DNA from 3 places in the Variovorax arabinosiphilus genome. Region 1 is predicted to be linked to each of the others. Evidence: predicted binding sites of a transcription regulator. Region 1 holds the regulator's gene; each other region holds the start of a gene.
What was found. The regulator FNR, encoded in region 1, switches genes on or off when oxygen is low (the NO sensors DNR and NnrR bind a similar motif). The targets are predictions, from matches to a motif close to TTGATNNNNATCAA.

Region 1 (9,763 bases):
CGGAGAAGGCCATCTTTCTTGTTCCGCGTTGAAATTCAGGAGACAACCCCATGAATGCCCTTGCATCGAAGCCACCCGACGTCACCGACAACACGGCTGCTCCGTGGTGGACGTTCCCGCTCGTCTGGATGGTGATCGCCGGCCCGGCGATCGTCGTGGTCGCCGGATTCGCCACGCTGTGGCTGGCCATCCGCACGCCCGACCCGGTGGTGTCGGAGGACTACTACCGCCAGGGCATCGAGATCAACAAGACGCTGGCCGACAAGAGGCTGCTGCCCGCGCAGACCGGCCGCAACCATGCCGCCACGCCGAGCGACGACGTGCCGCTGCCCAAGCGCTGAGCCCCCGCGATGAAACGCCGCATCCGCCGCCTGGCCTGGATTCTCTGGCCGTCGTTCCTGCTGGCCTGCGTGGTCGAGATGCTGGTGTTCGCCATGGTCGACCCGAGCGACGTGCACTGGCGCGGCGAACCGTTGCCGCTGTCGCGCCAGGGGCTCTACACCGCGAGCTTCTTCGTCTTCTGGATCTTGGCGATGGGCTCGAGCGCGCTGACCGCGCTGCTCGCGATGTCGCGCCGCGAGGTCAACACGCCGGGGGATGGAGCCTGACATCGCGGCCTTGCGGCCTGTCGAGCTTCAGGGGACGGTGCGGTACGTCGTGCGTTGCGATGAGCCGCCACCGGACGTGATGAGCAGGCGGCCACTGATGGCCACCATGCCGGGCATGCTGAAGGCCGAGCCCATCGGGCGCTCAAGCTTCCAGCTCTCTAGGTCTGCGGACGACACGGCGTAGAAGTTGTAGTTGTTGGCATTGATGAACAAGCGACCATTGAGCACGGCGCATTGAGTGCTCCCCTTCGGAAAGCCCGTCGGATAGCCACCATGCACCACCCAATTCACACCATCGCCTGAGGTCGCCACGGCATCACCGACGACCAGCAGGGAGCCTTGCCAATTCAGCGCGCACGATGGAGTGCCGATCGCGGTGGGCAAGGTGTCCGCGACCTTGGTCCAGTTGATGCCGTCGTCCAACGATGTCCACAGGTCGCGGAACGTGCCGCTCGCGTTGCGGCCACCCGTCACATAGAGCGCGCCGCCCACTTTGGCCATCACATGGTTGCGGCGGCCTGTGAACGGGGCTGCTGCTGTTCTCTGCTGCCAGTTTGTGCCGTCGAATTTCCAGACCTGGCTCAGGTATTGCGGCTGCAGTTTGCCGTACGTGGCAACGGACTGGCCTCCCGCCAGGTAAAGACCCACGCCGTCACTCGCCAGCGCAAAGCCCGCCGCGAGCGGCGAGGGGTTGGTCGCTGGCGCTCTGTTGGCCCAGGTGCTGCCCAGATCGGCGGTGACCCAGGTCTCCATGACGCCGGTGTAGAAGCCGGCTGTCACCACCACGGGTGTGCTGCCGATGTAGCTCAACGCGAAGTTGTCGAGAAAGCCGGGGGTGGTCTGCGCGGCTTCCCAGCGCTGGTAACTCAGAGCGGCGGGATCGACCACGGTGATCGCATAGGGCACCTGCCAGGGAGATCCGTCGACAGGGCGGGCGCAGGTGAGCGGGGCGTCGTAGCACACGCGTACCTCGAAGCTGCCGGTGTGTACGCCGGGCGCCAAGGCGGGGTTCGTGCTCATGGCCGCCAGGTACTTCAACGCGGAAAGAGATGTCACGCTCCCCGAAGTGGCGGTGATGACGCCTTTCGAATCGATGATTGCAAGGTTGATGGGCTCTGCGATGGTCCTGCTCGACGTCGCTTCGATGGAAAACGGCGTCGATGTGCCGGGCAGCATCGTCACATCCAACTTCGACGGAGAGAACGTGAGCCAGGCGCCCGCGGCGTTGACGGGGGCGACCGGATTGCTGCCCGCGCCGTCTGGATCACTGCTTCCGCCACCTCCACCGCCGCCCCCACCGCCGCCACATCCCACCACACAGGCTGCGATGAACGCAGCAAACACAAACGCAGATTTCCAACGCCGCATGTTCCCCCCTCGTGACTTGTTTGTTGGGCTTGCTCAAAGCCCTGCAAAGATAAAGCGGCGAGAGGTTACTTTATGTTGCGAATCGACGCAACGCCGGCGCGGCGATGCGCGGCTTCAACACGCCGGAGCGTTGACCAGCCGGCGCAGCTTGTCGGCGTCGACGATGCGCACATGGCGCTGCTGCACCGCGACGATGCCATCCTCGACGAACTTCGACAGCGTGCGGCTCACCGTCTCGAGCTTGAGGCCGAGGTAGCTGCCGATCTCCTCGCGCGTCATGCGCAGCACCAGCTCCGATTGCGAGAAGCCACGCGCATGCAGGCGCTGCACCAGGTTCAGCAGGAAGGCGGCGAGGCGCTCCTCGGCCCGCATGCTGCCCAGCAACAGCATCACGCCGTGCTCGCGCACGATCTCGCGGCTCATGATCTGGTGCACATGCCGCTGCAGGGCCGTCACCTCGCGCGAGAGTTCCTCGATGCGGTCGAAGGGCATCACGCAGACCTCCGCGTCTTCCAGCGCCACCGCGTCGCAGGTGTGGTGGTCGTTCACGATGCCGTCCAGCCCGATGATCTCGCCGGCCATCTGGAAGCCGGTGACCTGGTCGCGGCCGTCCTCCGAGGTCACGCGGGTCTTGAAGACGCCGGTGCGGATGGCGTAGAGCGAGGTGAAACGCTCGCCGTTGTGGAACAGCGTTTCGCGCCGCTTCACCTTGCGGCGCGTGGCGACGATCTCGTCGATGCGCCGGAGGTCGGCGGGCTGCAGGCCGACCGGCATGCACAGCTCGCGCAGGTTGCAGTTGGAACAGGCGACTTTGATGGTTTCGGGGGTCATGGGCTGCGGGCCGGCAGGCGAGGAGGGCGGTGCTGGCACGTCGGTGGTTTGAGGGAATTGTTCGCGAGCGGCGGGTGCGCAGGCTTGACGGGCGTCAATGAAGAAGGGCCCCGTTGGCGGCACAGTTGACGAGCCCTCCGCGCCCCACCACCATGCCATCCACCATCCTTACCGAATCCGCCGCGCCGAGCCGGCTGCAGTTGGTTCCCCCGTCTGCCGCACCCGCCGCGCCCGCCATGACGCCCGCGACCCTCAAGCGCTTCGACGTCTCCGGCCCGCGCTATACCTCATATCCGACGGCGGACCGCTTCGTCGAGGCCTTCGGCAGCGACGACTACGCGCAGGCGCTGCGCCAGCGCCGCACGGGCTCCAGCGCCCGGGCGCTGCCGCTGTCGCTCTATGTGCACGTGCCGTTCTGCGCGTCACTGTGCTACTTCTGCGCCTGCAACAAGATCGTGACCAAGCACCACGAGCGCGCCGACGACTACCTGCGCTACCTGGCGCGCGAGGTCGACCTGCAGGTGGCGCAACTCGGGCGTGGCGCGCTGGTAAGTCAGCTGCACCTGGGGGGCGGTACGCCGACCTTCCTGGACGACGCCGGTCTCGGCCGCCTCATGGACATCCTGCGCAGCGCCTTCGTGCTGGCGCCCGACGGCGAGTATTCGATCGAGATCGATCCGCGCACCATCGACGAGGGCCGGCTTGAGAAGCTGGCGGCGATGGGCTTCAACCGCCTGAGCTTCGGCGTGCAGGACTTCGACCCCGCCGTGCAGAAGGCGGTGCACCGCATCCAGCCTGCGGCGCAGGTGTTCGACCTGATGGCGGCGGCGCGGCGCCTGGGCTTCGCGTCGGTCAACGTCGACCTGATCTACGGCCTGCCGAAGCAGACCGCCTCGTCCTTCGACCGCACGCTGGCGCAGATCTGCGAACTGCGGCCCGACCGCATCGCACTCTATGCCTATGCCCACCTGCCGGAGCGCTTCAAGCCGCAGCGCCGCATCGAGGCCGCCGAGCTGCCCGACGCGGCGACCAAGGTCGACATGCTGTCGCGCTCGATCGCCGCACTCACCGCGGCCGGCTACGTCTACATCGGCATGGACCACTTCGCACTGCCGACCGACGCGCTCGCCATCGCCAAGCGCCAGGGCCGGTTGCACCGCAACTTCCAGGGCTACAGCACGCAGCCCGACTGCGACCTGGTGGCGCTGGGCGTGTCGGCCATCGGCCGCGTCGGCGCCACCTACAACCAGAACGCGAAGACGCTGGAGGAGTACTACGACCTGCTCGACCAGGGTCGCCTGCCGGTGGTGCGCGGCCTGGCGCTGTCGCGCGACGACGTGCTGCGGCGCTCGGTGATCATGGCGCTGATGTGCCAGGGGCAGGTGAACTTCGAGTCGATCGCGCTGGCCCACCTGATCGATTTCCGCCGGCATTTCGCCGCCGAGCTCGAAGCGCTCGAGCCGCTGGCCGCCCAGGGTCTGGTGACGCTCGGCGAGCACGAGATCGAGGTGACGCCGACCGGCTGGTTCTTCGTGCGCGCCATCGCGATGGTGTTCGACCGCTACCTGCAGGCCGACCGCAACCGCACCCGCTTTTCACGAATCATATGAATCACCCCCGATGCGCCTGCGGCGCCTCCCCCTTCAGGGGGCGATACCAGCGGCCCGGCGAAGCCGGTTCCGCGGTATCCCTGGCAGGGGCCTGCGTCTGCTTGATTCGCCGCTGGCCACACGGTAGCGCGATGGAAAACTGAGATTCCATGCAGACCGCCCTTGTCGGAACCGCGTTGCTGATGGGCCTGGCCGGCGGGCCGCACTGCGTCGCCATGTGCGGCGCCGCCTGCGCTGGCGTGATCCGCATCGTGCGGCCGCCACCCGGCGGTGGCGTGGCGGCGCTGCCCGCGGCCACGCCGACCGTGCCGGCCGCACTCGCTTTCCATGCCGGTCGCGCGGCCGGCTATGCGCTCGGCGGCGCCATCGCCGCCAGCGCGGTGCAGAGCTTGGCGCTGGCCAGCGAGCAGGTCGTGGCGCTGCGGCCGGCGTGGCTGCTGCTGCATGTCTTCGTGGCCGTGTGGGGGATCGTTTTGGCCGTGTCGGGCCGGCAGCCGCTGTGGGCGCATGGACTGGGCCGGTGGCTGGCGCGGGGGCTCAGGCCGCTCGCGGGGTCGTCGTGGCGCGTGCTGGCCACGGGCGCGCTCTGGGTCGGCATGCCCTGCGGGCTGCTCTATTCGGCGCTGATGCTCGCCGCGCTCGGCAACGGGCCGCTGGAGGGCGCGGCCGTCATGGCCGCCTTCGCAGCGGGCAGCGGTGTGTCGCTGCTGCTGGCGCCCTGGCTCTGGCGGCACCTGCGCAACGGCATCGGCCCCGTGCGGCGCGAATGGGGCACGCGCATCGCGGGCGCCTTGCTTGCGGCCGTGGCGCTGCAGGCGGTGTGGCACGACCTGAGCCGGCAGATCGCGATCTGGTGCGCGTAGGCGCCGGGTGCCGTGGGTGGGTGAAAACCCGCTGAGGGGGTGGGAAGCGGGTTCGTACATTGGGCGTCCGCTTCCAGGAGACACCACCCATGAAACCTTTCCTTCTTCGCACCTTGACCGCCGCCGTCGCGGTCCTCGCCCTTGGCTGCGCCTCGGCCCAGGACATCAAGGAGCGCACGCTCAAGCTCGGCCTGCAGAACCCCAAGGGCCATCCGGCCGTCACGGGCGCAGAGAAGTTCGCCGAGATCGTCGCCGCCCAGTCGGGTGGAAAGATCAAGGTGACCCTGTTCCCGGGCGGCGTGCTGGGCGGCGACGCGCAGACGGTGTCGGCGGTGCAGGGCGGCACGGTCGAGATGACGGTGCTCAACTCGGGCATCCTGGCCGCGCAGGTCAAGGAGTTCGCGATCTACGACTTTCCCTTCCTGTTCGCCAACGCGCGGGAGGTCGATGCCGTGGTCGACGGGCCGTTCGGGACGGCCCTGCACGCCAAGCTAGCCGACCGGGGCATCATCGGGCTGGCGTACTGGGAGCTGGGCTTTCGCGACCTGACCAACAGCAGGCGTCCCATCCGCAAGGTGGAGGACATCGCGGGCCTCAAGCTGCGCGTGATCCCGAACCCGATCAACATCGACTGGGTCAAGGCGCTCGACGCCAACCCGACACCGCTGGCCTTTCCGGAGCTGTACGCCGCGCTCGAGCAGCGTGCGGTCGACGGGCAGGAGAACCCGGTCAGCGTGATCCTCGCCAACAAGTTCGCCGAAGTGCAGAAGCACCTGGCGCTGACCCATCACCAGTACAACCCGCAGTCGGTCATCGTGAGCAAGAAGCTGTGGGACGCGATGAGCGCGGCCGAGCGGCAGATCCTCCAGGGCGCGGCGACCGAGGCCGGCCGCTACCAGCGCACGGTGTCGCGCGAGCTGGCGGCCGCGCAACTCGAAGCGCTCAAGAAGGCCGGCATGCAGGTGACCGAGCTGCCACCGGATGAGCAGGCCAAGCTGCAGGCGAAGGTCAAGCCCGTGATCGCGAAGTACAGCGCGAGCGTGGGCGAGACGACGCTCAAGGACCTCGAGGCCGAGCTCGCCAAGCTGCGCAAGTGAAGGGTCCCGGGCGGGTGGACGCCTCTGAAAAGTGGCGCTCCCGTGAAAATAGGAAGGGATTTCCATAATGAAAACAATTTCCATGATGCTTAGGATCGGCCTCGTCAGGTAGAGGTCAGGCCGCCGGAATTGGGTTGTCGCGAACGATGCCTGCATGCAGGTACGGCCACGCCGTCGCGCGTTGGCCTTTGCTCAACCCAAGAAAGGAGACATTCATGGAAGACGCCGGTTTGCGCAGGTTCAACGTGTTGGGAGCGATCGCCCTGACCTTGGCTTTGGCGGCGTGCGGGGGAGGGGGCGACTCCGGATCGGGCACCCCGCCGCCCGCATCGGAGACGGGGACCACACCACCCCCGGCCACGCCGGCGGAGACACCCGTGCCGCCGGCGGAGCCCGTCAAGGATCCGAGCTTCGACACCTACTACAACGTGTGCCGAGGCACGGATCCGAAGTGCTACCACGACTGGGGGGCGTTCGCGACGACACCCGATCGCGTGCTCGTCTACTCGCGCACCGCGGGCCCTCGCCACGCCAACCTCGGCACGCCCATGGCCGCCGGTCTGAACCCGACCATGAACCCCGACAACGTCATGCAGGCCGGCCTGGTGCGCATGCTCACGGCCGAGGGCATCGCCGTGGACTGGACCGAGGACGTGACGGTGCTGGCCGGCCGCATCAACAACTACAAGGCGGTCATCTTCGCGAGTTCGAACCGCGACACGCTGTGGAACGCGGACGCTGCAAGCAGCAACGATGCGGCCCGCACGGCGCTGCGCAACTACATGCGCCGCGGCGGCGGTTTCGTCGGCCTGCACAACGCATTCGGTGCGGAGTACAACTGGCCGTACTACGAAGGCCTGCTGGGCAACGCGAACTTCTACAACCATGCGCCGAACCGCGCTGGCGATGTCGTCATCGTCGCGGATGATCCCTCCACCGCAGGCGTGCCGGCGCGCTTCACCTTCCAGGACGAGTGGTACAACCTCGAGCCCTTCCCGACGAACGTGAAGTTCCTGGCGAAGGTCGACACCGCGACGCTCCTGCCCTTGACCGCGGCGCCGCACCCGGGCCACAAGGACTTCCATCCCGTCGCCTGGTGCCAGTACTACGACGGCGGACGCGCCTGGCTGTCGACGCTCGGCCACAACACCCATTCGTTCGAGGCCAACTCGACCGGCCCGGGGGCCGCGGCTTTCCAGAAGCTGGTGGTGCAAGGCGTGAAGTCGGCCATGGGCCTCACGCCCTTCTGCACGCAGTAGCCAGCGAAGCATCCCGTCGACATCTGCGCGCCGCCGTTCCGACGGCGGGCCGATGCGCGGCCCGAGCGGCCGAATGTCAGTCCAACACTTCTTCGAGAGACACACCATGCAACGCAAATCATTGGCAGCGCTTCTGCTCTCCTGCGGCGTGATCGCCTCGCCGCTGCTCCTCAATGCCTGCGGGGGCGGCGATGACAGTCCAGAGCCCACACCGGGCGCGGGCAACGGGAACGGTGGCGTGCCGCCGCCCGCCGCGTCTGCAGCGGATCTCAAGGATTGCTGCACGCCGGGCGACAAGGACTTCCCGAAGGTCGGCGGCAACCTGGGCAACCAGAACTATTCGAGCCTGAAGAAGATCGACAAGGCACAGGTCGCGCAACTCGGCGGCGCCTGGCTGAACCGCATCGAAGGCGGCATCAACACCGGCACCAACCAGAGCACCACGGTGGTGGTCGATGGCGTCATCTACATCGAATCGGCGCTGGGCAATGTGATCGCGGTGGACGGCAAGACGGGCGCGACCAAGTGGAAGTGGACGACGCCTTACGGCGTGATCACGCGGCGCGGCGTCGCGGTCGCGAAGGACCTCGGTCTGGTCTACACGGTGGCCAACGGCAACCGCCTGGTGGCCTTGAAAAAGGACACCGGCGAGGTGGCCTGGATCAAGGAGTACCCGACCAGCGCGGATCCGCAGTTCGTGGGCGCCGTGCAGAAGGTCGCGCTGGTCTACCACGACAGGCGCCTCTACATCGGCACCAACGACGGCAACCGGGGCGCGGCGTTCTCGGCCGATGCCACCGATGGCAAGGTGCTCACCGTCTTCTGGGGCGTGCCGCGCCCGGGCGAGCGCGGCTACGAGACGTGGGGCGGCGCACCGGAGTCGGACCGCACCGGCGCGACGCCGTGGATCCACCCGGCCGTGGACCCCGAGCTCAACCTCGTGTACTGGACCTTCGGCAATGCGCGGGGCGGCTCGTCGCAGAACGGTTCGACCCGCCCGGGCCTGAACCTGTTCGCCAATTCGCTTGTCGCGCTGGACCTGAAGACCGGCGAATACAAGTGGCACTTCCAGTCCGTCCACCACGACATCTGGGACATGGACAACGTGATGTCGCCGGTGTTGGCCAATGTGAAGATCGATGGCAAGGACCGCAAGGTCATCATCTACGGCAGCAAGACCGGCATGTACTACATCCTCGACCGCAAGGATGGCAGCGCGCCCTTGGGCATCGACGAGGTGGCGGTCAAGCAGGATGCACGGCAGGCCACCTGGCCCACCCAGCCGATCCCGCGCCAGGGCGCCTGGACCGAGACCTGCGTGGTCGACCAGCCCCTCGGCACGGCCATTCCCGGCGACCCGAACCGCGCGGTGCCGAACTACGCGCTGGGCTGCCTGTACGACCCGCATTGGGATGTGCCGACGCTGTCGGCACCGGGGCACGGCGGTGGCGCGAACTGGAACCACCAGTCGTTCAGCCCCGCCACCGGCCTCGTCTACACCGGCACCGGTTATGTCGCGGCGGCGCACTCGCTGACGGAAGCAGCGAATGGCCTGCGTCCGCCGGGCGAGTACATGACCGGTGGCATCGTGGCGGTCGACCCCAGCACCAACCTCGTCAAGTGGAAGAAGTACATGCCGTACTCGCTGGCGCACGGCAACGGGATCCTGACCACGGCCAGCGGGCTGATGTTCATCGGGCAGCCCGACGGCAACCTGCTGGCCATGGACGGCACCAACGGCAACGAGCTCTGGCGCTTCCAGACCGGCGCCTCCATCAGCGCGAGCCCGGTGAGCTACGAAATCGACGGCGAGCAATATGTCGCCGTCTACGCCGGCGGCACCAGCATTCCCTATGGCGACTCGGCCGCACGCGGTGACTTCCTGTGGGCCTTCAAGATCGGGGGAACGGTGCCGCCTGCGGCGACGCCCGAGCCGCCCGTGGTGCGCCGACCGGTGTCCGGGTCCGCGGTGGAGGGCGCCGCCTTGCCGGCGCCCAACACCGTGTTCCTCGCACGCGTGCAGACCGCCACCAACCAGCCGGGCGCGGTGGAGTCGACCGCGGTCAATGCCATGACACCGACCTTCATGCGGGTGCCGGTCAACACGACGGTGACCTTCCGCAACCC
Region 2 (9,763 bases), on a different contig from region 1:
GTCGTGAGCGTGCTGGCGAGGGTGCCGAGCGATCCCTGCGCGAGGCTGTCGCTGGCGGCCGCCCGCTTGGCGACCTGCTCCTCGATGAGCCGCAGGAACTTCTTGTAGGGCGAGAGGAAGGCCTGGGCCACGCTGGTCGGGTTCTCGATCACCTTGGTGATGGTGGCGTCCCAGTCCTGGCCCTGGCGGTCGTAGAACACGCCGTTGCGGCCGACGAAGAGGAAGTCGGTGTCGCCCGCGGTGAAGGCCGACACCACCGTCATCGTCTTGCCCTGGCGCGTGCACAGGCAGTAGGCGAGGTAGGCCTTGGCCAGGCCGGCCAGCGGTGCGTGGCGGGCCGCGTCGGCCACCGCCACGCTGAGGTCGCAGCTGCGGCCGTCGAGGTAGAGCCGGCCGGCCTGGAAGATCGCACCCTCGCGCCGGTAGAAGTCCTTGAAGGCCACGAAGTTGTTCACCAGCGTGAGCAGGTCGCGCTTGAAGCGCAGCAGCTTCTCGAGGTCGGCGATGCGCGCGTTGTGCGGCTCGACCCGCTCGTCCTCGTCGATCAGCCCCATCACCGCGCCCTGCAACGCGAGCGCTTCCTGCACCTGGGCCGCCGACAGCGCGCCGAGCTTCGTGCTCGGCTTGGCCGCGAGCCATCGCCGACACGAGGCCACGCGCGCCTGCAATGCGTGCCAGTCGTCTTCGGCGAGCACGTCGGCGGTACCCGCGGCGCGCGCCAGCATGGGCAGGACGGCGTCGCGATGGAGCGCCGCCAGCGCGTCGGCCCAGGCCGGATTCACGCCCTGGCGCAGCGGCAGCGTGCGGCCCGGCGCGATCGGCGCCAGCGGCAGTTGCGCGATGCTCTCGGTGCCGAGCGCGAGGCTGCCTTGCGCGGCCAGTGCTTCGTAGGTTTCCTTGGACGGGTTCAGTGCCGCGATCGACCGCGGGTCGTAGGCGGCCACGCGGCAGCGCGCGAAGAAGTCGTCGACCTTCTCCCGCACGGCGCCCACGGCCTGGGCCGCCGCCAGCGTCGCGGCGTCGGACGCGGCATCGCTGCCGGCGCCGGCCTGCCAGTCGTGCAGCGCATGGGCTTCGGCGAAGAAGGCCTCGGCCTGCTGGCGGTGAAGGCCGTCGACGCCCGCGCGGTCCTTCGTGTGGCCGTGCGCCTTCATGATCTGCCGGATCAGGCTTCGCACCGCCTCGTCGTCCGCACTTTCCGGCGGGATCACGCCGTCGCCGTTGAAACGCATCGCGGCCAGCAGGTCGCTGCGGTCGGTCACGTCGGCCAGGGTCAGCGTGTCGGCGCCTTCCTTGCCGCGCAGTTGCAGGATGCGGCGCGCCTCGTCGACCAGCGGGGTCTCGCTGCCGTCGCCCGAGGTGATCGCCGACAGCGGCAGGCTGTCGCCGCCCTGCAGCAGCAGGTCAGGGTCCGCGAGATGCCGGCAGGCCCAGGCGCAGGCCGCGATGAGTTCCGGGGGCCGGATGCGGCCATCGCGGTCGGTGTCGATCAGGTCGAGCGTGCGCGGGTCGAGTTCCGTGCCGCGGGTGGGGCAGGCCAGCGCGACCCACAGTTTCTGGTCGAGTTCGCCGAGGTGGGCGAGGTCCGCGCCGTTTCGAATGAGCACCTGGTCCACGCCGCCAGCGCGGAAGAACTGCCATGCATGGGCTGCAACAGACATCGAGCTAGAACTTTCTTCGGAAGGAATGGGAGGTCGAGTCTTTCGCAGCTCGCCGGGCGCGCGCGTAGGCCGTCCGGCCAAAAGCGGGTGCGCGACGGTCGAGCGGGCATCGCGAGTGCACTGCGGGGAGAATGGCGGGCTTCATCTCCTTTCGGTTTCCGCATGCAGGCTCTTCCCGACTCCCTTTGCTACCTCAACGGCGACTACACGCCGCTGGCCGAGGCCAAGATTTCCGTGCTCGACCGCGGCTTCATCTTCGGCGACGGCATCTATGAGGTCGTGCCCGTGTACGGGCGCAGGTTCTTCCGTTTCGCGCAGCACATGGCGCGCTTGAACCGAAGCCTGGGCAGCGTGCGCATCGTCAATCCGTTCGACGAAGCCGGCTGGCTCGAGCGGGCACGCCGCCTCGTCGCCGAGCATCCCGCCGACGACCAGATGCTCTACATCCAGGTCAGCCGCGGCGTGGCGCCGCGCGACCACGTGATGCCTGAGGACGTCGTGCCCACGGTCTTCATGATGACCAACGCCATGAAGCCGCCATCGGCAGCGCTGCTCGCCAAGGGCGTGGCCTGCGTCACCTCGCGAGACTTCCGCTGGGAGCGTGCCGACATCAAGAGCACCTCGCTGCTGGGCAATGTGCTGGCGCGCCAGATCTCGGCCGACGTCGGGGCGGTCGAGACGATCCTGTTCCGCGACGGGCTGCTGACCGAGGCCTCGTCGTCGAACGTGTGGGTGGTGCAGGGCGGCGCGCTGTTCGGTGCGCCCAAGAGCGAGCACGTGCTCGAAGGCATTCGCTACGACCTGATCCGGGAGCTGTGCGAGGCCGAAGGCATTCCCTACGACCTGCGCCCGATCGCCGAGGCGGAAGTCCGCGCCGCCGACGAGCTGCTGCTCAGTTCGGCCAGCAAGGAAATCATGCCGGTGACGCTGCTCGATGGCCGGCCCATCGGCAGCGGCACGCCCGGCCCGGTCTTCGCGCGGCTGCACGCCGCGTACCAGCGTGCGAAGAACACGCAATCGATCTGATCAACTCTGGATGTAAGTTGTCAGTTGCTCGATCGTCTTCTCGTGATCGGCAATGATGTCGTCCATCAGGTCGCGGATCGACAGCATGCCGACCACCTTGCCGTTGTCGACCACCGGCAAGTGACGAATGCGTTTCTGGCTCATGAGCGCCATGCAGTCGTGGGTGGGGGTGTTCGGCGTCACGGTGATGACATGGGCGGTCATGATCTCTGCCACCTGCATCGCTTTCGAGTTCTTGCCCAGCAGGGCCACCTTGCGCGTGTAGTCGCGTTCGGAGAAAACGCCCGCGAGCCGGTCGCCTTCCATCACCACCAGCGCGCCGACTTCGTGCTTGGCCAGCACATGCAGTGCGTCGAAGACCGTGGCGTCGGGGGTGGTGTGCCAGAGGCCGGCATTTCGTCGTTGGGCGAGCAGGGCGGACACGGGTTTCATGAGCTTTCTCCGGACAGTGGGGGAACGATGCGCGGGTGCATCGGATTCATCATAGGGGCGGCTCGGGCTCCGTGGCTAGGTAGACAAATGGGTGAACGGCTTCTGTGCCCTTGATCCCCATCAACCGCCGACACCGCCGGGCTCTCTACAGTCGGGCCTCTTTCCTCCGACCTTCCAGACCTGCCCGTGCCGATCGAGCTCTACCGCGACCCGCAGCATGCCTGCCTGATGTTCACCGACCTGGTCGGCGCGGATGGCCAGGCGGTGCAGGCGAACCAGTTCCTCATCGTCGACCACGGCACCGGTGCGGTCATCGATCCGGGCGGCAACCTCGCCTTCAACGAGCTGTACCTCGGCATGACGCGCCACTTCAGCCCGCACAAGCTGTCGTACATCGTCGCCTCGCATGCCGATCCGGACATCATCGCCTCGCTCGACCGCTGGCTGACCTCGACCCGCGCACAGCTCGTGATCTCGCGCGTGTGGGAGCGTTTCGTGCCGCACTTCACCAAGGTCGGCAAGACCGAGGAGCGGATCATCGGCGTGCCCGACCTCGGCGGCCGGCTGCCCCTGGGCGACAGCGAGCTGTGGCTGCTGCCGGCGCACTTCCTGCACGCCGAGGGCAACTTCCACTTCTACGATCCGGTCAGCCGCATCCTCTTCACCGGCGACCTCGGCGTGTCGATGACCAGCGGCCGCGAGGCCCGGACCCCCGTGCGCGACCTGGCGCCGCACATCCCGCGCATGGAAGCCTTCCATCGCCGCTACATGGTGTCGAACAAGATCCTGCGGCTGTGGGCGCGCATGGCGCGCACGCTCGACATCGCGATGCTCGTGCCGCAGCACGGCGCGCCCATCGAGGGGCGGGCGGCCATCTCGGACTTCTTCGACTGGGTCGAGTCGCTGATGTGCGGCATCGACCTGTTCGACGACCGGGCCTACCTGGTGCCGCAGGCGCTGATCGACCCGCGCATCCACCGCACCGACATGGCCTGAACGCCAGTTGGCGTGCGCAATTCCCGCCTTTGCGGTTCTTTGCGCGATGCCCGGTTTCGCTGCACGGCGGCGTGGGCTATGGTCCGCGCCGCCGGCGGCGCTTCGACCGCGGCTTCACTCAGGGAGAAACAACATGTTTGATGAACTCAGCCGGGATATCGCCGAACGCTTCGCGCTCGGCCCCAAGGCCGGCGAACTCGTGCAGATGCTGCTCGGCACCATGGCCGACCCCGACACCGACGGCCTGGAGGGCTTTGCCGAGCGCTTCACGCAGCGCGGTTTCGGCGATGTCGTGCAGGGCTGGCTGACGCCGCCCTCCGGTGCGACGTCGGCGCCCGTCCTCAGCGCGACGCAGGTCGACACCGTGCTGGGCGGGCCGGATGGACTCCTGGCGCGCTTTGCGGGGCGGCTCGGCCTCGACTCGGCGACCGTCGCCAGCGCCGTCGCGCTCGCCGCGCCGGTGATCATGCGGCGCCTGGCCGTCGGGGGCCGCTGGCGCGCGTTCACGCCGGGCGAGATCGAGTCGATGCAGGCCGGTGGGCCCAGCCTCGGCGCCCAGGCGTCACCCCGCACACGCCCTGCGCGTCGCGGCGGGCTTCTGACGTGGCTGCCATGGCTCGTGCTGCTGCTGGCCATCCTGTTCTACGTCACGCGCTGCCAACAACCCGCAACCGATGTCGCGCCGCCCGCGCCGGTGGTGGTGCCGGCCGTCTCGGGTGCCGCGCAACCGACGACGGTCGAGGCCATTCCGGCGGGCGCCGGTGCGCTCGCCTCGTTGATCGATGGACAGCCGTCGCTCAAGGTGTACTTCGACAGCGGCAAGGCCGAGATTTCGCCGGAGTTCGCCGCGCGCGCCCAGGCGCTGGTCGATTACCTGCGCACCCACGCCGAGGCCAAGGCGGTGGTGTCGGGCTACAGCGACCCGACCGGCAGCGCGACGGCCAATGTCGCCATGTCGCAGCAGCGCGCGCAGGCCGTGTCGGGCGCCCTCGAGGCCGCCGGTGTGCCCGCATCGAGCATCGTGCTCGAGAAGCCGGCCGACATCACCGGCACGGGCGACACCAACGCCGAATCGCGGCGTGTCGAGGTGACGATCCGAAAGTAGGGCGACCCCGCCGTACGCGACAGGGGGCTTCGGTCCCTTTTCGTCGTTTTGGGGGCCGCCGCAAGCGTCCCGCACAATGCAGTCCCTTCCGGACGAACGATAGAAAGAGATACACCGATGGCGATCCAGTGGTTCCCCGGTCACATGCACCTGACCAAGAAGGCCATCGGCGAGCGCATCAAGGACATCGACGTGGTGATCGAGCTGCTCGACGCCCGGTTGCCCGCTTCCAGTGCGAACCCGATGCTGGCCGAGCTCACCGGCCACAAACCCGGCCTGAAGGTGCTCAACAAGCAGGACCTGGCCGACCCCGAACGCACCCAGCAATGGCTGGCGCACTACAACGCGCTGCCCGACACGCGCGCCATCGGCCTGGACGCCAGCCAGACGACGCCGGCCCGGCAACTGGTCGAAGCCTGCCACGCGCTGGCGCCCAACCGCGGCGGCATGGCCAAGCCGATGCGGGTGCTGATCTGCGGCATCCCGAACGTGGGCAAGTCGACGCTGATCAACACGCTGGCGGGCGGGCGCAAGGCCAAGACCGGCGACGAGGCCGGCATCACCAAGCTCGAGCAGCGCATCACGCTGGCCGACGACTTCTACCTGTGGGACACGCCCGGTATGCTGTGGCCGCGCATCATCGTGGCCAAGAGCGGCTACAACCTGGCGGCGAGCGGTGCGGTGGGGCGCAATGCCTTCGACGACGAGGAAGTCGCGCTGGAACTGCTCGACTATGTCAAGCGGCACTATGCCAAGGGGCTCGCGGCGCGCTTCAAGCTCGACCTCGATGCGGCAACGGTCGCGGACATGCAGGACGAAGAACTGCTCGACGCGATCGGTCGCAAGCGCGGTGCGTTGCTGGGCAAGGGCCGTGTCAATCTGCAGAAGGCGGCGGAGATCGTGATGCATGCCTTCCGCGACGGCAGCCTCGGTCGCATCACGCTTGAGACGCCGGAGGAATTCGCGGCCTGGCTCGCGGAGGGCGAGCAGCTCGATGCCGAACGACGCGCCAAGAAGGAGGCGCGCAGCGGCAAGGGCAAGCGTGCGCCCGCGGCGGACGCGGGCACCTAGATCGCGTCAGAGGCTGTGGATGATTCGTTCACAGCTTCTCAGGGCTTCAGGACGATCTTCCCGGCCTCGACGTACTCGTCGTACTGCATCCGCGGAATGGCCGTGAGGCCGACCACGCCTTTCTCGGCTTCCCAGCTCAGCGTCGCGCTGTCCGGTGCGAGCACCACTTCGACGAGGGTGCCGACCGGGATGATCAGCGGCACGCCGTCCCCCGGCGAATAACTGACGTGGCCCTGGATGGTGGCGAACTGGCTCATTCTTGGATCCTCCTTCATGGATGAAACGTTGATTGGACGCGATCCGGCCGAGCGCGCCTGTCGGAGAAATGGCCGCCTCGTCATGCGACGCCTGTACTTGTAGCAAACTTCGAAGGCGCTCCGGCGTTCGTCCGAAAAAAACTTCCACCTTTCTCCCACCCCATGACGCAAGCCCCACCCGTTCTCGAAGTCCTGCCGCGCGACATCGCCGCCTACCGCGAAGGCAACATCGGCATCGCGTATGTCCACCGCTTCGAGTCCGGCCAGCCGGGCCCGCACGTGCTGATCAACGCCCTGACGCACGGCAACGAGATCTGCGGCATGGTCGCTGCCACCCACCTGCTCGACACCGGCGTGCGCCCGAAGATCGGGACGCTGACCGTGAGCTTCTCGCACATCGAGGCCTACAACGCCTTCGATGCCGAGAAGCCCTTCGACAACCGGCAGATCGTGCACAACCTCAACCGCATCTGGTCGGCCGAGATGCTCGACGGCACCGAAGACAGCCCCGAGCTGCGGCGCGCACGCGTGCTGCGCCCGGTGATCGACGCGGCCGACTACATCCTCGACATCCACTCCACCAGCCAGGACGTGGTGCCCTTCTGGGTCTACCCCGCCTACGAGCGCAACGCCGAAGTGGCGCTGGCCGTCGGCATTCCGGCGGTGCACCTGGTCATGCCCAACGGCCTGGGCTCCGGCACGCCGCTGATCCAGTACGGCCACCACGGCAAGGCGGACGGCAAGGGCGCGGCGATGGTGGTCGAGTGCGGCCAGCATTTCAAGCAGTCGGCCGCCGACCTGGCCACCACCGTGACCTTGCGTTTCCTCGCGCATTTCGGCCTGATCGACAAGGATCCGGCGGCGCCGGCGCCCGGCCCGCAACGGCGCTTCGAGCTGCTGCAGACACACATGATCAAGGACGCCAACTTCCATTTCGTGCGCCCGCTGATCGGCTTCGAAACCTTCGCCAAGGGCGAGCTCATTGCGACCAACGGCGACGAGGAAATTCGTTCGCCCTGTGACGACTGCACCGTCTTCATGCCGGCGCAGCGGACGATCGTCGGACGCGAGGCGGTCTACCTCACCCGGCCGCTCTGAACGGCGGCGCGCCTGCTCGCATGTGAAGCGGGTTATCACGGGTGCATCACCCTGGTGCACACGCCTATCCTGATCCGGCGGGCACCTGCAAAGTGGTGCACTTCTTGCATGCTCCTCCCGCAACGCGCCGAGGCGCTTTTTTTATGACCCAGCTCTGGAGAGATACACACATGCGAGGCATTGCTTCAACCGCATCCTTTCGGCCTCATGCGCGCCGCCTGCTGATCGCCGCCGTCGTTGCCGGTGCCGCGTTTTCGGGTTCTGTGTTTGCGCGTGACCTGGTCGTCGCCCTGAAGACCGAGCCCACGTCGATGGACCCGCAGTACCACGCGCTCACGCCGAACATCCAGCTGTCGCAGACACTGTTCGACCCGCTGGTGTGCGTCGATGCCGACTTGAAGCCCGAGCCCTGCCTGGCGGAGTCCTGGAAAGCCGAGGGCAATGTCTGGACCTTCAAGCTGCGGCCCAACGTCAAGTTCTCCGACGGCTCGCCGATGACCTCGGCCGACGTGTTGTTCACCTTCGACCGCGTGCCCAAGGTGCCCAACAGCCCGTCGTCCTTCAAGATCTATCTGCAGAAGGTCGAGAAGATCGAGGCGCCCGACGCGCTGACGGTGCGCATCACCACGACCGAGCCCTACCCGCTGCTGCCGATCAACATGGTGGGCCTGCCCATCATGTCGGCCAAGGCCGCTGCGGGCTCGGCACCCGAGGGCAAGACCACCACCGAGCTGAACGCCGGCACCGGCCTGGTGGGCACCGGCCCGTACAAGTTCGTGTCGTGGAAGCGCGGCTCGGAAATCATCTTCGAGCGCAACCCGAACTACTGGGGCAAGGCGCCCGCGTGGGACAAGGTGATCTACCGCCCCATCAGCAACCCGGCCGCCCGCACGGCGGCGCTGCTTGCGGGGGACGTCGACCTGGTGGAAGACCCGCCGACAGACGACCTGGAGCGCCTGAAGAAGGAGCCCAAGCTCACGGTCGAGACCAAGGCCTCGAACCGCGTCATCTATGTCGCGCTCGACCAGAACGGCGAGACCACGCCCGGCATCACCGACACCAACGGCAAGAACCCGCTGCTCGACAAGCGTGTGCGCGAGGCGCTGTCGCTGGCCATCGATCGGCAGGCGCTGGTCGCACGCACCATGGGCGGCGTCGCGTCGCCGGCCGCGCAACTGCTGCCGTACCCGATGTTCGGCGCCAGCAAGAACCTCACGACCGCCGCCAAGCCGAACCCCGAGAAGGCCAAGGCGCTGCTGAAGGAAGCCGGCTACCCGAACGGCTTCACGCTCGTGTTGGGCACGCCCAACGGCCGCTACATCAACGACAGCAAGGTCGCGCAGACGCTCGCCGCCATGTGGACGCGCATCGGCGTGAAGACCTCGATCGATGCCAACGCGCCGGCCGTGTTCTTCAAGAACCGCGACAGCTATGTCTACAGCGCCTACCTGGCCGGTTGGGGCACAGCGACCGGCGAGATGTCGAACACGCTGAATTCGCTGCTGGTCACGCCGAACAAGGACAAGGGCGTGGGCACGACCAACCGCAGCCGCTACTCCAACCCGGCGATGGACAAGCTGGTCGCCGACTCGGCGACGCAGATGGACGACACGGTGCGCGCCGCCACGCTGGCCAAGGCCAGCGAGCTCGCGATGGCCGACTTCGCGATGCTGCCGATCCACTTCGAGCATTCGGTGTGGGCGATGAAGAAGGACGTGAGCTTCAAGGGCCGCGCCGACCAGCAGACGATGATCCAGTACGCGGTGCCCGCCAAGAAGTAGCAGGTGCTGGCCTTCATCATTCGCCGCCTGCTGCAGGCCATGCTCGTCATGGCCGTGATGTCGGGCCTGGTCTTCGTCGGCCTCTACGTCGTCGGCGACCCCGTGTCGATGATGGCGAGCGCCGAGGCGACCGACCTCGAACGCGACGAGATCCGCGCCAATTTCGGGCTCGACAAGCCGCTGTGGCAGCAGTACGGCATCTTCATGTCGCATGCGCTGCAGCTGGACTTCGGCAAGAGCTTCCTCACCGGCCAGTCGGCCATGGGGTTGATCCTGGAGCGCATGCCGGCGACGCTCGAACTGGCCATCGTGTCGATGGGCCTGTCGATGCTCGTC
Region 3 (9,763 bases), on a different contig from region 1:
AGATGCTGCCGGGCCTGGAAGTGATCGGCCCCATCGCCCGCAGCACGGCCGACCTGGTGCGCGTGCTGCAGGTGATCGCGCCGACCCTGCGCCCCCTCGACCCGTTGGATCCGCTCTCTCTGCCCGCGCCGCAGCCGCTGCGCATCGCGCATTGGTCGCGCATCGCCGGCAGCCCGGTCGACCCGGTCATCGACCAGCGCATGGCCGCCGTCGCGGCCCAGTTGCGCGGCCTGGGCCACCACGTGACGGCAGCCAACGCCCCGGCCGCGGTGCATGTGTTCAACCGGCTCGCCTGGCCGGTGCTGAGCGCCACCGGCCTGGCCGCCGTGCTGCACGACAGCACGCCGAAGGACGATGCGCGCATGACGCCCGCCCTGGACGCGATGCTGGTCACCGGTCGCTCGCTGCGCGCGGTCGACCTGTTCAACGCGCAGGTCCACCAGCACGCGCTGCGCGACGCGATGGACCAGGTCTTCGAGGAGGTCGACCTGGTGCTCACGCCCGCCTGCGCCGCCATGCCCTGGCCCGCCGAACAGAGTCACCCGACCACCATCGCCGGCCAGCGCGTCGACCCGCGCGGCCACGCGGTGTTCACCGCCTTCGTCAACGGCGCCGGCCTGCCCGCGCTGGCGTTGCCGGCCGCACCGTCATCCGACGGCCTGCCCATCGGCTTCCAGCTGATCGGCCGGCACGGCAGCGACGCGCTGCTGTGTGCGCTGGGCCTCGCCTTCGAGCGGCAGCAGCCGCCGGCCCGCCGTTGGCCGCTCCCGTCCCTCTCCGAAAGTCAACCCGCATGAAGATCGTGATCATCGGCGCCGGCGTGGCCGGTGCCATCCTGGCGCGGCGGCTGGCCCTGCTGCCCGGCGTGGAACTGCACTGCCTCGAACGCGTGAGCCCCGAAGACCACTCGGAGGCGGGCACCGGCCTGAACGTCGGCCCCAACGCCATCAAGGCGCTGCGCCTGTGCGACCCGGCCCTGGCCGCCGAGGTCGAAGCCGCCAGCCTGCCCTGGCAACGCTGGCAGGTGTCGCTGACCGACGGCTCGGTGCTGTTCGACCTGCCGATCGCGCAGGTGGCCGACAACCCGGGCATCCGCATCCGCTGGTCGGAGCTGTACCGCGTGCTGCGCGCCGGGGCGGGCCCGGCGATCCGCTATGGCTGCGAGATCGACGCCATCGGCCCGAGCGCCAACGATTCGACGCGAACCACCGTGCGCTACACGCAGGGCGGCGTGCAGCACGCCATCGACGACATCGACCTGCTGGTGGGCACCGACGGCCGCTACTCGGCCACGCGCGCGGCCTTCTCGGGCCTGCCCGAACCGCGCCACGTGGGCGTGGCGATCGTGCGCACGCTGGTGCCCGACACCAGCGGCGGCCTCATCGACGACTACGGCCAGTGGTTCAACGGCGCGCACCGGCTGCTGGCCTTCCGCGTGCCACCGGCCCACGTGTACATCGCCGCCACCTTCCCGATCGAGCCCGGTGCGCCCATCGACGACGCCTGGAACACCGAGGCCGTGTTGCGCGCGGCCTACCAACCGGCGGGCGGGGCCTTCAGCGCGCAGGCGCAGTGGCTGATGGACGCGCTGTGCGCCAACCTCGCGCAGACGCACTGGGCGCGCATGCAGGAGTCGGACGTGCGCTTCGTCGAGCCGGTGCGCCAGGTGATGTACCTCGGCGACAGCGCGCACGGCATGGCGCCGACGCTGGGCCAGGGCGCCACGCAGTCGATGGAGGATGCCTGCGCGGCCGCGATGATCCTGGCGCGCGAGATCGGCGCCGGCCGCCTGTCGCCGCGCGACTGGCTCGCACAGGTCGAGGCCGCGCGGGGCGAGCGCATCCGCTTCGCGATGGCGCTGTCGATCGACGCGACCGACACCATGCTGGCCGGTGCCGACCCGGTCGAGGGCACGCGCTGGAAGACCGAGCCGGGCTTCCTCGACGACCTCTCGGCGCTGTTCCGCGACGTGTCGCTCGGCGCCTCGGTCGAGCCGATGAAGGTGAGCGCATGAGCGCCGCCCGGCCGCCCGAAGGCGCTCGCACCGCAGCCCGTAGGGCGGAGGTTTTCTTATGAGTACCGCCATCACCCACGGCCTGTTCCACCTCGCGATCAAGACCGCGAACCTCGACACCACGCGCGCCTTCTGGACCGGCGTGATCGGCCTGCGCGAGATCGCCCGCCCCGACTTCGGCTACCCCGGCGCCTGGCTCGCCTGCGGCCAGCCGGGCGGCCAAGCCATCATCCATGTGTACGCGGGCGGCCCCGCGTTGGGCGCTGCGGGCCAGGTGCCCAGCGGCACCGGCGCCATCGACCACGTGTCGCTCGCCTGCTCGGGCTACCACGCGTACGTCGCGCGCTTCCGTGCGGCGCAGCTCGACTGGCGCGAGTTCCTGGTGCCTGGCACCACGCTGTGGCAGCTCTTCGTCTACGACCCGAGCGGCGTGCAGCTCGAGCTCACCTTCGAAGGTGCGGTCGAGCCCGGCGCGCCGCCCGACATGTCGGCCCCCCGCGTGTACCGCGCGGGCCAGAGCTTCTTCGATCCGCTGTCCTACCCCACCCTTTCATCGCCTTTCCATCTTCCGGAGTAACCCACGATGTCGCGCCCCGCATTCCTTTCTGCTCCTCGGCACACCGGCCGCCTGATCGCCGGCGTGCTCGCCCTCGCCGCCGCCACGCTCTGCCTGCCGGCCGCCGCGGCCGACAAGATCAAGGTCGGCGTGTTCCCTTCGAGCGCGGCGCTGCCGTTCTACGTCGCCGTCAACCGCGGCTACTTCAAGGACGCCGACCTCGAAATCGAGGAAGTGCCCATGACCAGCCATCCGCTGACGGTGCAGGCGCTGGTGTCGAACGGCATCGACGCGGCCGTGAACCTGGTGACGCTCGAAGGCGCCAACATGGAAGCGCGCCGGCCCAACACGCTGAAGTACATCTCGCTGAACGGCCAGAATTCACAGCACGTGATCGAGCAGTTCGTCGTCAAGGCCGACAGCCCGGCCAAGTCGCTGAAGGACTTCAAGAACGGCTTCAAGCTGTTCTCGGCGCCCGGCCCCGCCAACATCGGCGCGGCGCGCGCGGTGCTCAAGAAGGTGGGCCTGGTCGAAGGCAAGGACTTCACCATCCAGGAGCAGCAGATCGGCGTCCATATCGGCGCGCTGCAGTTGGGCAACTTCGACGGCGGCTACACGCTGGAGCCGTCGGCCACGATCATGGTGGCGCAGAAAGTCGGCAAGCGCGTGGAGACCGGCGTGATCTCGACCTACCTCTTGGGCAACAAGAGCGCCTCGGCCTTCGCCGCCGGCGCCGTGATGTCGGGCAAGTTCATGGCCGACAAGCCCGACGTGGCCAAACGCTTCGCCGCGGCCTGGGCGCGCGGCGTGAAGGAAGCGCAGGCCGACAGCAGCGCGCGCGGCTACCTGGTGCAGGGCATGAAGGTGCCACCGGAGCTGGCCGCCACCGTGCCGCTGCCACGCATCGTGATGGTCAAGGACATGAGCGCCGCGGACGTGGGCGACTTCCAGAAGTTTCTCGACATCGGCACCGAACTGGGCGTGGTCAAGGAGAAGATCGACGGCAAGACGTTGGTCCGTTCGTTCTGATGCGCGTGATGGATTCGAACCTGCCCATCGGGGCCGCCTCGCCCGATGCCGCGGACAGCGAGAAGTCGCACCGCTGGTACCCGGAGGGCACGCACATCACCATCCGCGGCCTGACCAAGCGCTTCCAGGATGCGACCATCTACGACGACTTCGACCTCGACATCCCGAAGGGCAAGATCGTTTCGGTGTTCGGCCCCAACGGCTGCGGCAAGAGCACGCTGATCAACATGATCTCGGGCATCCTGCCGTACGACGCCGGGCAGATCCTGTTCGAGGGCAAGGAGGCACGCGACACGCGCATCGGCTACGTCTTCCAGAACTACCGCGAGGCGGTGTTCCCGTGGATGCGCGCCATCGACAACATCCGCTACCCGCTGCAGTACCTGGACATCGCCAAGGGCGAGCGGCAGGCGCGGCTCGACCGGCTGGTGGAAAGCTTCGAGGTGAAGTTCGACCTCAACCGCTACCCGTACCAGATGTCCGGCGGCCAGCAGCAGCTGGTGTCGATCATGCGGGCGCTGGTGGTCGACCCCGAGGTGCTGTTCCTCGACGAACCCTTTTCCGCGCTGGACTACGAGATGGTGATGTTCCTGCGCGAGCGCCTGCAGAAGGTGCTGACCGAGCGGCAGACCACCACCATGCTGGTCTCGCACGACCTCGACGAGGCCGTGCTGCTGGCCGACGAAGTGCTGCTCTTGACCAAGCGGCCCACGCGCGTGGCCGAGAACCTGCCCTTCGACGTGCCGCGCCCGCGCACCGCCGACACCACGCTCAGCCCCGCCTTCATCACGACCAAGACCCGCGCGCTGGAGATCTTCCAGCGCGAGGTGCGCAAGCCATGAGCGCGATCTCCGAACGCACCGCCGCCCGGCTGCGCCCGCTCGTCGGCATGGCGGTGCTGATCGCCCTGTGGGCCTTCGTGCATGCGACGCGCGCCATCGACCCGGTGCTGCTGCCGTCGCCGATGGAGGCGCTCGCCGCCTTCTGGAACGGCATCGCGCACGGCACGCTGTGGGGCGACTTCTACAAGACCATCGTGCGCACGCTCAGCTCCTTCGGGCTGGCGCTGGTGATCTCGGTGCCGCTGGGCATCGTGCTGGGCTCGAACGAAAAGATCTACCAGTCGATCGAGTTCGCCATCGACTTCTTCCGGTCGACGCCGGCCTCGGCGATGTTCCCTCTCTTCCTCGTGCTGTTCGGCGTGGGCGAAGCCACCAAGATCGCGGTGGCGGCCTTCGGCGCGGCGCTGGCGATCCTCTTCAACGTGGCCTATGGCGTGATGAGCGCCCGCAAGCAGCGCCAGCTCGCGGCCAAGGTGATGGGCGCGCCGCGCTGGCGGGTACTGACCGACGTGATCCTGCTGGAGTCGATGCCGCAGGTGTTCGTGGGCATGCGCTCGGGCGTGTCGATCGCGCTGGTGATCGTGATCGTGGCCGAGATGTTCATCGGCTCGACCGACGGGCTGGGCCAGCGCATCATGAACGCGCAGACCATCTTCGACATGCCCGACATGTACGCTTCGATCTTCGCGGCCGGCCTGCTCGGCTATGTGATGAACCTCGTGTTCCTGATGGCGGAGCGTCGCTTCGTGCATTGGGGTGGAAAGTAAGACCGTGACCGTTCCCCTCTCCGATATCAACCTTCCCGCCGTGCTCGAAGAAGTGACGGCCGCCTTCGCCGAGTACCAAGAGGCACTGGTCACCAACGACGTGGCCGTGCTCGACAAGCTCTTCTTCGACTCGCCGCATACGCTGCGCTACGGCGCGGGCGAGAACCTGTACGGCTACGACGCGATCCGCGCCTTCCGCCAGGCTCGCCCCGCGGTGAACCTCGAGCGCGAAGTGACCGTCACCGCCATCACGACCTATGGCCAGGACCTGGCCGTGACCAACATCGAGTTCAAGCGTGCCGGCAGCGACCGCATCGGCCGCCAGAGCCAGACCTGGGTGCGCCTGCCCGAGGGCTGGCGGGTGGTGTCGGCGCATGTCAGCCTGATGACTTGAGAACGTGTGAATGAACCTGCTGCGCGCCCCGATCTCGCCTCTGCGGTCCTCACCGCACGCGAGTGCGGCTCCGGTCCTCGACGCAAGCTCGGGGCGCTCGCGACGGTTCCTTCACACGTTCTGAGCGGGCGGCGCGTGCACGCGACGTTGACGACCATCAACGAACGGATGGGTGGCACACCGCACACTGTGGAGTGTCAACACTTCGAGGCGCGCGATGCAACAGCCCCTGGACAGCGATGTCCTCGTCATCGGTGCCGGCCCGGCCGGGCTGGCGCTGGCCATCTCACTGGGGCAGGCCGGCCTTTCGGTCATCGTGCTCGACTCGCAGGCGCGCCACGCCCTGTCGGCACCGAAGGACGACGGCCGCGAGATCGCGCTCACGCACGACAGCGTCGCGCTGCTGAAGCAGCTCGGCATCTGGCCACGGCTCGCCACGCACGAGATCGGCGTCATCCGCGAAGCGCAGGTGCACGACGGTGGCCACGCCCGTGCCCTGCTGGACTTCAACGCGCGCGGGGGGCGCGGCGGCGGCACCGATGCCGACGTGCTGGGATGGATCGTGCCCAACCACGCGCTGCGGCGTGCAAGCTTCGAGGTGGCGAGCGCCCTGCCGTCGCTGCGCATCGTCTGCGACGCGCAAGCCTCGCAGGTGCGCCCCTTGCCGACCCACGCCGAGGTCTTCTTCGACGCCCTGCCCTCGCCCACCGGCGAGTGCCTGCGCGCCCGGCTGCTGGTGGCGGCCGACAGCCGCTTCTCGGTCACGCGCCGCCAGCTGGGCATCGGTGCCGACCTGCACGACTTCGGCCGCACGATGGTGGTCTGCCGCATGCACCATGCGCAGCCGCACCGCGAGGTGGCGCACGAGTGCTTCGGCTACGAACGCACGCTGGCCGTGCTGCCGCTGCCGGGCGATGCGTCGTCGGTCGTGCTGACGGCCGATGCGGGCGCGGCGGCGCAACTGATGGCGCTGCCCGCGGACGCATTCACCGCACTGGTCCAACGCCAGTTCCACGACAGGCTCGGCCGCATGGCGATGGCCGGCGAGCGCCATGCCTATCCGCTGGTCGCGACCTATGCGCACCGCTTCCGGAGCATGCGCAGCGCGCTCGTCGGCGATGCCGCGGTGGGCATGCACCCGGTGACGGCGCACGGCTACAACCTCGGTCTGCAGGGCGTGGGCACGCTGGCCGGACTCGTGCTGCAGGCGCATCGCGCGGGCCAGGACATTGGTGCCGCCTCGTTGCTGGCCGCCTACGAAGCCACGCACCGCCGGCAGACCCGGCTGATCTACCACGGCACCAATGCGGTCGCGAAGCTCTATGCCGACAACCGCGCGCCGCTTCGGTTGCTGCGGCAACTGGTGCTCGAAGGCGCGCAACGCTTTCCCCCGCTCAAGGCCGCGATCACCCGGCAGCTGACGGGCCGCAGGCCCTTCGGTGACGCGGCCTTGGCGGCACCTACCAGTCCGTCCACTTAGCGGGGCTGGCCGCCGAGGCGACCGTGCGCTCGATGAACCGCACGCCGCGTGCGCCGTCTTCCACGCGCGGATAGTCCGCCGCGAGCGGGTCGGCCGGCACGCCATCGCGCCGCGCCCGGATGTCCGCCACCACGCCCGCGTAGACGTTGGCGAAAGCCTCGATGAAGCCCTCGGGATGGCCGCTGGGCAGTCGGCTGGCACGCCGTGCCGATTCATGCAGCCAGGGTGCGCCGCGCGTGAGGATGCGCTTGGACCCGTCGGCCGGGAAATGCACCAGCTCGCTCGGTTGCTCCTGCCGCCAGTCGAGCGTGCCCTGCGTCCCGGTCACGCGCAGGCGCAGGTCGTTCTCGAGGCCGGTGTTGATCTGCGACGCCACCAGCACGCCGCGCGCGCCGTTGGAAAAGCGCAGCAGCACGTTGGCGTCGTCGTCGAGCGCTCGGCCCGGCACCAGCACGCCGAGGTCGGCGCACAGGCGCTCGATGGCGAGGCCGGTGACGGTCGCGATCAGGTTCTCCGCATGCGTGCCGATGTCGCCGATGGCGCCGGCCGCCCCGCTCTTGGCGGGGTCGGTGCGCCAGCCGGCCTGCTTGTTGCCGCTGGCTTCCAGCGGCGCGGCGAGCCAGCCCTGGCTGTATTCGACGATGACCTTGCGCACCTCGCCGATCTCGCCGGCCCGCACCATCGCGCGTGCCTGCCGCACCATCGGATAACCGCTGTAGTTGTAGGTCACGCCGAAGACCGTGCCTTGCGCCGCCACCGCGGCGACCAGCGCATCGGCCTCGGCGCGCGTGTGCACCAGCGGCTTGTCGCACACGACGTGGAAGCCCGCCTCCACGAAGGCCTGCGCCACCGGGAAGTGCACATGGTTCGGCGTGACGATGGCGACGAAGTCGATGCGTTCGTGCGCCGGCCGCTTCAGCTCGTCGGCCAGCAGCGCCTGCCAGTCGCCATGGTTGCGGTCGTCGGCCAGGAACAGGTCGCGGCCCGAGGCGCGCGCCTTCTCCGCGCTCGACGACAGCGCGCCGGCCACCAGCTCGCACTGGCCGTCGAGCGCGATGGCATGGCGGTGCACGGCGCCGATGAAGGCGTCGCGGCCGCCGCCGACCATGGCGTAGCGCAGCTTGCGGGGAGCGTTGTCCGCAGTCACATCAGAACGGCGAGTTGGGGAAGTAGAAGTCTTTCGCGTTGTCCTTCGTGATCAGCACCGACGGGATGATCGTCGTGGCCGGCAGCTTCTCGCCCTTCAGGCGCGCTTCGGCGGTGAGCTTGATCGCGTCGTAGATGAACTTGGGCGAGTAGCTCACGTCGGCGTCGATCATCTTGTTCTTGCCGTCCATGATGGTCTTGACCATGCCCTTGGCGCCGGCGCCGCCGAACACGATCTTGATGTCGTCACGCTTGGCCTGCTCGATGGCCTTGAGCACACCCACCGCCATGTCGTCGTCGGCCGCCCAGATGGCGTCGATGCTCTTGAAGCGCGTGAGGTAGTCCTGCGTGACCTTGAAGGCGTCGTCGCGGTTCCAGTTGGCGTACTTGGCGTCGAGCAGCTTCACGTCGGGGTGGTTCTTGAGCACCGCGTTGAAGGCGTCCATGCGCTCGTTGTCGAGCGTGGTCGCGATGCCGCGCAGTGCCACCACGTTGCCCTTGCCGCCCAGCTTCTTCACGATGTACTCGGCCGGGATCTTGCCGAAAGCGGTGTTGTCGCCAGCGACATACGCGTCCTGCGCGCTGGTGTCGGTCAGGCCGCGGTCGACCACCGTCACGTAGGCGCCCTTGGCCTTCACCTGCGCCACGGGCTTGGTCAGCGCGGCCGATTCGAAGGGGAAGATCACGAGCGCATTGATCTTGGTGACGGTCGTGAAGTCCTGCAGCTGGTTGGCCTGCTCGGGCGCGCCGCTGGCGGTCTTGATCGTGATCTTCAGGTCCTTGTGTTCCTTCTCCAGGTCCTTCTTCGCCTGGTTGGCCCAGTAGTTGATGCCGCCCATGAAGCTGTGGGTCGCCGCAGGAATCGACACGCCGAGGTTGACCTTCTCGGCGGCGAGTGCGGGCAGGCTGGTCAGGGAAGCGGCTGCGATGGCCGTGAGCGCGATGCGGCGGGTGAAGCGTGTCATGAGGAATGTCTCCTTGTGGTTGGATGGAACGGAACGGAAAGCTCAGCGTCGGCCGCGTTGAAGGAACGCGACGATGATGATGACGAAGCCCTGCACCGCCGCATTCAGGTACACGCTGATGATGCTGGTGAGGTTCAGGATGTTGCTGATGACCGAGAGCAGGATCGCGCCGATCACCGTGCCGGTGATGCTGCCCGCGCCGCCCTTGAGCGCGGTGCCGCCGACGATCACGGCCGCGATCGCTTCCAGCTCCCACAGCAGGCCGGTGGTGGGCGACGCCGAGCCGAGGCGCGGCACGTACAGCAGCGTCGCGATGCCCACGCACACGCCGAGCAGCACGTAAGTGAGGATCTTCACGCGGTCCACATCGACGGCCGCATAGCGCGCCACCTGTTCGTTCGAGCCGATGGCCTGCACGTAGCGGCCGTAGGCGGTGCGATTGAGGATCACGCCGCCGATCACCGCGACGATGAAGAAGACCCACACCGGCACCGGGATGCCTGCGAGGCTCGCGTAGTAGACCGGCGCGTAGAGGTCCGACAGCTCGTTGTCGAGCGTGAGCGCGCCGCC

Region 2: the regulator FNR is predicted to act here: its motif matches at 3,230-3,243, upstream of QTH86_RS22975 (oxygen-binding di-iron domain-containing protein).
Region 3: the regulator FNR is predicted to act here: its motif matches at 5,750-5,763, upstream of ubiM (5-demethoxyubiquinol-8 5-hydroxylase UbiM).

Annotation. Positions count from the first base shown of each region.
Region 1 covers NZ_JASZYB010000001.1:1,124,706-1,134,468, reverse strand. Annotated here, with positions in the region: gene ccoG (cytochrome c oxidase accessory protein CcoG) at 1-32, shown strand, start outside; gene QTH86_RS05485 (FixH family protein) at 51-341, shown strand; gene QTH86_RS05480 (hypothetical protein) at 351-608, shown strand; gene QTH86_RS05475 (Kelch repeat-containing protein) at 636-1,976, opposite strand; gene fnr (fumarate/nitrate reduction transcriptional regulator Fnr) at 2,091-2,807, opposite strand; gene hemN (oxygen-independent coproporphyrinogen III oxidase) at 3,044-4,417, shown strand; gene QTH86_RS05460 (sulfite exporter TauE/SafE family protein) at 4,567-5,280, shown strand; gene QTH86_RS05455 (TRAP transporter substrate-binding protein) at 5,370-6,377, shown strand; gene QTH86_RS05450 (ThuA domain-containing protein) at 6,755-7,636, shown strand; gene QTH86_RS05445 (outer membrane protein assembly factor BamB family protein) at 7,743-9,763, shown strand, end outside.
Region 2 covers NZ_JASZYB010000004.1:61,202-70,964, reverse strand. Annotated here, with positions in the region: gene QTH86_RS22990 (hypothetical protein) at 1-1,661, opposite strand, end outside; gene QTH86_RS22985 (D-amino acid aminotransferase) at 1,824-2,687, shown strand; gene QTH86_RS22980 (CBS domain-containing protein) at 2,688-3,119, opposite strand; gene QTH86_RS22975 (oxygen-binding di-iron domain-containing protein) at 3,306-4,115, shown strand; gene QTH86_RS22970 (OmpA family protein) at 4,249-5,220, shown strand; gene ylqF (ribosome biogenesis GTPase YlqF) at 5,338-6,291, shown strand; gene QTH86_RS22960 (hypothetical protein) at 6,330-6,548, opposite strand; gene QTH86_RS22955 (M14 family metallopeptidase) at 6,711-7,646, shown strand; gene QTH86_RS22950 (ABC transporter substrate-binding protein) at 7,817-9,427, shown strand; gene QTH86_RS22945 (ABC transporter permease) at 9,431-9,763, shown strand, end outside.
Region 3 covers NZ_JASZYB010000002.1:288,400-298,162, forward strand. Annotated here, with positions in the region: gene QTH86_RS15210 (amidase) at 1-797, shown strand, start outside; gene QTH86_RS15215 (FAD-dependent oxidoreductase) at 794-2,014, shown strand; gene QTH86_RS15220 (VOC family protein) at 2,073-2,591, shown strand; gene QTH86_RS15225 (ABC transporter substrate-binding protein) at 2,598-3,599, shown strand; gene QTH86_RS15230 (ABC transporter ATP-binding protein) at 3,599-4,441, shown strand; gene QTH86_RS15235 (ABC transporter permease) at 4,438-5,208, shown strand; gene hpxZ (oxalurate catabolism protein HpxZ) at 5,213-5,602, shown strand; gene ubiM (5-demethoxyubiquinol-8 5-hydroxylase UbiM) at 5,820-7,082, shown strand; gene QTH86_RS15250 (Gfo/Idh/MocA family protein) at 7,063-8,190, opposite strand; gene QTH86_RS15255 (substrate-binding domain-containing protein) at 8,231-9,193, opposite strand; gene QTH86_RS15260 (ABC transporter permease) at 9,236-9,763, opposite strand, start outside.